Regions from separate parts of the Acidovorax sp. GW821-FHT09B03 genome, predicted to be linked through region 1. Evidence: riboswitches for the same ligand, from Rfam matches in the RefSeq annotation. Region 1 holds a riboswitch; the other holds the start of a gene.
The links. A riboswitch is a leader RNA that binds a small molecule or an ion and turns the genes downstream of it on or off. The one in region 1 is predicted to bind glycine.

Region 1 (2,385 bases):
AACCCGTACCGCAACTGATGGCGGCAGGCCGGTTGCCCCGCGGGTCCCGGCCCCGCCCGCCTACAGGGGGCAAGGTGCGGCGCCTACAGACCTGGCGCCGCTGCTTGCCCACCATACAGAGGCGACACAACAACATTGAAGAAGGAGTCATCCATGGCTTACAAAACCACTTACGCAGCCCTCATCGCCACCACGCTGGCACTGGCAGGCCTCTCGACGGTAGCCACGGCCCAGCCGGCGCACCAAGGCACCGTGGTGATCCAGTCGGGACCCCAGGGTTACCAGGTCATCCCCGCACCACCGCCACCCCGCCGTGAAGCCGTGCCGCGCCCACGCCGTGGCCAGGTCTGGGAAGAGGGCCATTGGGATTGGCGTGGCGGCCGCCATGTGTGGGTCGCCGGCCACTGGGTGAAGGCCCGCCCCGGCTACGCTTACCGCCAGCCCACCTGGCAGGAACGCGACGGCCGCTGGGAAATGCGCCGTGGCGGCTGGGACCGTGACGGTGACGGCATTTCCAACCGCAACGACCGGGACCGCGATGGCGATGGTGTGTCGAACCGCCGCGACAGCAACCCTGACAACCCCCGCCGCAACTGACGCCTGACCGGGCCAGCGCCCGGCCTTGTATCAGCAACGAACGCCGCACATTAGTTGCGGCGTTCGTCTTTGTGCCTAGAATGGCCCCTGCAGGAGAGCAAGCGGCAATGGCCGCTTCACCGAAGGCGCAAACTCCCATGCACGCTCAGGTTCCGTACTGCACCATTCATCAAGGCCGTCTGGAGAGCCGCTACGCCATGTAGCGCACCGAAGGAGCAAGCCGCAGCCCATGAGGGGCGGCGGTGAATCTCTCAGGTACCAAGGACAGGGGGAGCGGCAGCCGGGCAATGACGTGCCCGCTGCGCGCTATGGACACCCATACCCGCAGCGACATCGACAGGCCTGGCGATTGCCCTTCCAAAGGCTTTCAAAATGCGTGTGATCGTTCTTGGCGCCGGCCTGCTCGGCGTGACTTCGGCCTATTTCCTGCAACAGCTCGGCCACGAGGTGACCGTCATCGACCGCCAGGGTGCGCCCGGTGCGGAAACCAGCTTTGCCAATGGCGGCCAGATCTCGGTAAGCCATGCCGAGCCCTGGGCCAACCCGAGCGCGCCGCTCAAGGTGCTGCAGTGGCTGGGCAAGGAAGACGCCCCCCTGCTGTTCCGCATCCGCGCCGACATGCGCCAGTGGCTCTGGGGCCTGTCCTTCCTGCGCAACTGCACGCCCGCGCGCACGCGCCACAACATCGAGCAGATCGTGCGCCTGGGTACCTACAGCCGCGACACGCTGCAGCAGCTGCGCGCCGCCACCGGCATCGCCTACGACCAGCGCACGCAGGGCATCCTGCACTTCTACACCAACCAGAAGGAGTTCGACGGCGCCCTGGCCCCGGCCGAGCAGATGCGCCAGCTCGGCTGCGAACGCCAGGTGATCAGCGCCGACGAGGCGGTGCGCATCGAGCCGGCCCTGGCCCACATCCGCCCGCAACTGGCCGGCGCGACCTACACCGCCGAGGACGAATCGGGCGATGCCAACACCTTCACGCGCGAACTGGCGCGCCTGTGCGAGGCTGCGGGCGCGCAGTTTCGCCTGGGCCAGCACATCACGGCCCTGCGCGAAGCGGGCGGGCGCATCGACCATGTGGAGGTGACCACGGCAGAAGGCCGCTTCGAGCGCGTGCACGGCGATGCCTTCGTGCTCGCCATGGGCTCGTTCAGCCCGCTGCTGGCGCAGCCGCTGGGCATCCACCTGCCCATCTACCCGGCCAAGGGCTACTCGGTGACCATGCCGGTCAAGGACGCATCGATGGCGCACCAGGTGAGCCTCACCGACGACGAGTACAAGCTCGTGTTCTCGCGCTACACCAGCGAGCGCGGCGACCGCCTGCGCATTGCCGGCACGGCCGAGCTCAACGGCTACCAGCGCGACCTCAACCAGGTGCGCTGCGACGCCATCGTGCGCCGCGTGGAGCAGCTGTTCCCGGGGGCCGGCGATGCCAGCCAGGCGCAGTTCTGGACCGGCCTGCGCCCCGCCACGCCGAGCAATGTGCCGCTGATCGGCAAGACCAAGCTGGCCAACCTGTTCCTCAACACCGGCCACGGTACGCTGGGCTGGACGCATGCCTGCGGCTCGGGCAAGTCGCTGGCGCGCATCGTGAGCGGCCTGGCGCCCGAGCTGGACTTCGCGTTCACGGGCATGCCGCAGAGCAGCGTGCCCAGCCTGTTGCCTGCGGCGTCGAAGGCCTGAGCAAGCGCCCGGTCAGGGCGCGGCGCCCGAGGCCTGCGCGACGAAGCTCGCCAGCGCCCGCATGTCCTTGTCGCTGAGCTTGTCGGCATAGGACGGCATGAC
Region 2 (2,385 bases), on a different contig from region 1:
TTGGAGAATTTGACGGTCATGGGGAAAGCTCCTGGGGCTTTGAAAAATGAAGGAATCTGCAATGTAGCGGGCCGGGCCCGCAGCGGTGTGAAATCAGCCGCGGAAATAGTTGGCAGGCGTGAACGGCATGGCGCGCACTTCCATGGCCACGGCCTTGCCGCGCACGATGGCGTTCACGCGGGTGCCGATGGCGGCAAACGCGGGGCTCACGTAGCCCATGGCCACGGGCTCGTTCACCGTGGGGCCCAAGAGGCCGCTGGTGACTTCGCCGATCTTCTGGCCATCGGTGCTCTGCAATTCGGTGTGCTCGCGCACGGGCACGCGCTCCAGCGCCACCAGGCCCACGCGCTTGCGTGGCAGGCTGGCGGGGTTGTCGATCTGTGCCAGCACCTTGTCGGCACCGGGAAAGCCGCCTGCGCGCGCGCCGCCGGTGCGGCGCACCTTCTGGATCGCCCAGTTCAGCGCCGCCTCGGGCGGGGTGGTGGTGGTGTCGATGTCGTTGCCGTACAGGCACAGGCCGGCTTCCAGGCGCAGCGAGTTGCGTGCGCCCAGGCCGATGGGCTTGACCTCGGGCTGGGCCAGCAGGGCGCGGGCCAGCGTGTCGGCCTGGGCCGCGGGCACCGAGATCTCGAAACCGTCCTCGCCCGTGTAGCCGCTGCGCGTCACGAAGCAGTCGCAGCCGGCGATGGTGTAGCTGCCGCCGGTCATGAACACCAGCTTCTCGATGCCCGGGGCCAGGCGCGCCAGGGCGGTCACAGCCTGCGGGCCCTGCAGCGCCAGGAGGGCGTGGTCGGGCATGGGCACCACATTGCAGCGCTGGCCGATGCACGCCTGGATGTGTGCGATGTCCCCGAACTTGCAGGCACCGTTGACGATCACGAACAGCGTGTCGTTGCCCTGGTTGAAGAACATCAGGTCGTCGATGATGGTGCCTTCGTCGGTCAGCAGCAGGCCGTAGCGCTGCTTGCCTACTGGCAGGTCGACCACGTCCACGGGCACCAGGGTCTCGAAGGCCGCGGCGGCATCCGGGCCGACGAGCTTGAGCTGGCCCATGTGCGATACGTCGAACAGACCGGCTGCGGTGCGGGTGTGCACATGCTCGGCCATCAGGCCGGCGGGGTACTGCACGGGCATGGAATAGCCGGCGAACGGCACCATGCGGGCGCCCAGCTCCAGGTGCAGGGCGTTCAGGGGCGTGGTGAGCAGGGGGGCTGCGGTAGCGGCAGGGGCAGACATGGGCGGACTCCGGGCAAATGAAAGCCGCAACCCGTGCATGGGTTGCGGGATTTGCCCTGCTGTCCGCTTTACCTGAGAGATTCACCGCACCACCCTGGCTGGCGGCTGCGGCTTGCTCCTTCGGTGGATGGCCTGCGCTGTGCTGCGCGGCCACCTCTCTCCAGCAAGGGAACGCCTGCATCCCTGCAGGCGCTTGCCAGTCCTTTTGCCTGAGCGTTCGGGGTGTCCCTGCGCCTTCGGCGGCCCCCGCGAAGGGGACTCTCTCCTGACGGGCGCAAGTATATCCGCTGGAGGGCAGCGTCGGGCCAACAGCCTCGCTACTTGATGAACCCGAGCACCTTGGGCAGCCAGGTCGACAGCTGCGGGATGAAGGTCAGCACCACCAGCACCACGCCATGGGCCCAGAGGAAGGGCACCAACTCGCGCACCAGTTGCGACATGGGCACGCGCGAGACGTTGCAGGTGACGAACAGCAGCCCGCCCACGGGCGGCGTGATCATGCCCAGCGTGAGGTTGTAGATCACCACCATCGCGAAGTGGATCGGGTCGATCCCCAGCTTCACGGCCACGGGCGCGAGGATGGGGGCGAGCACCATCACGCCCGGCAGTGGCTCGATGAAGATGCCGAACAGCAGCAGAAAGATGTTCACGATGATCAGGAACATCCACGGTGAGAGGTTCATGCCCACCAGCCAGTCGGCCATCTGCTGCGGAATGCCCTCGATGGTCAGGATCCACGCGAACGCGGCCGACAGCCCGATGATGATCAGCACCGAGGCCGACAGCAGGGCCGAGCGCGCCAGGATGTCGGGAAGCGCCTTCCACTGCAGCGTGCGGTAGACGAACTTGCCGCACACCAGCGCATAGAACACCGCCACCACCGAGGCCTCGGTGGGCGTGAACCAGCCGGCGCGCATGCCGCCCAGGATCACCACCGGCAGCAGGATGGCGGGCAGCGCCTTCCAGGTGGTCTGCAGGATCTCGGCCAGGGGCGGCATCCGGCCGTCGCCCTTGTAGTTGCGCTTCTTGGAGACATGGAAGTTCACGACGCACATGGCCACCGCGATCAGCAGGCCCGGCAGCAGGCCGGCCACGAACAGCGCGCCCACCGAGACGGTCTCGTCCTGCAGCGCATAGATGATCATGATG

Region 2: it holds a riboswitch for glycine, as region 1 does, so the genes downstream of both, gcvT (glycine cleavage system aminomethyltransferase GcvT) here and AC07PA_RS16355 (D-amino acid dehydrogenase) in region 1, are expected to answer to the same signal.

Annotation. Positions count from the first base shown of each region.
Region 1 covers NZ_JBWKPP010000008.1:112,650-115,034, forward strand. Annotated here, with positions in the region: gene AC07PA_RS16345 (YXWGXW repeat-containing protein) at 1-18, shown strand, start outside; gene AC07PA_RS16350 (YXWGXW repeat-containing protein) at 154-597, shown strand; glycine riboswitch at 767-875, shown strand; gene AC07PA_RS16355 (D-amino acid dehydrogenase) at 970-2,283, shown strand; gene sorU (SorU family sulfite dehydrogenase c-type cytochrome subunit) at 2,296-2,385, opposite strand, start outside.
Region 2 covers NZ_JBWKPP010000007.1:273,454-275,838, reverse strand. Annotated here, with positions in the region: gene gcvH (glycine cleavage system protein GcvH) at 1-20, opposite strand, end outside; gene gcvT (glycine cleavage system aminomethyltransferase GcvT) at 94-1,236, opposite strand; glycine riboswitch at 1,286-1,410, opposite strand; glycine riboswitch at 1,424-1,514, opposite strand; gene AC07PA_RS15780 (TRAP transporter large permease) at 1,554-2,385, opposite strand, start outside.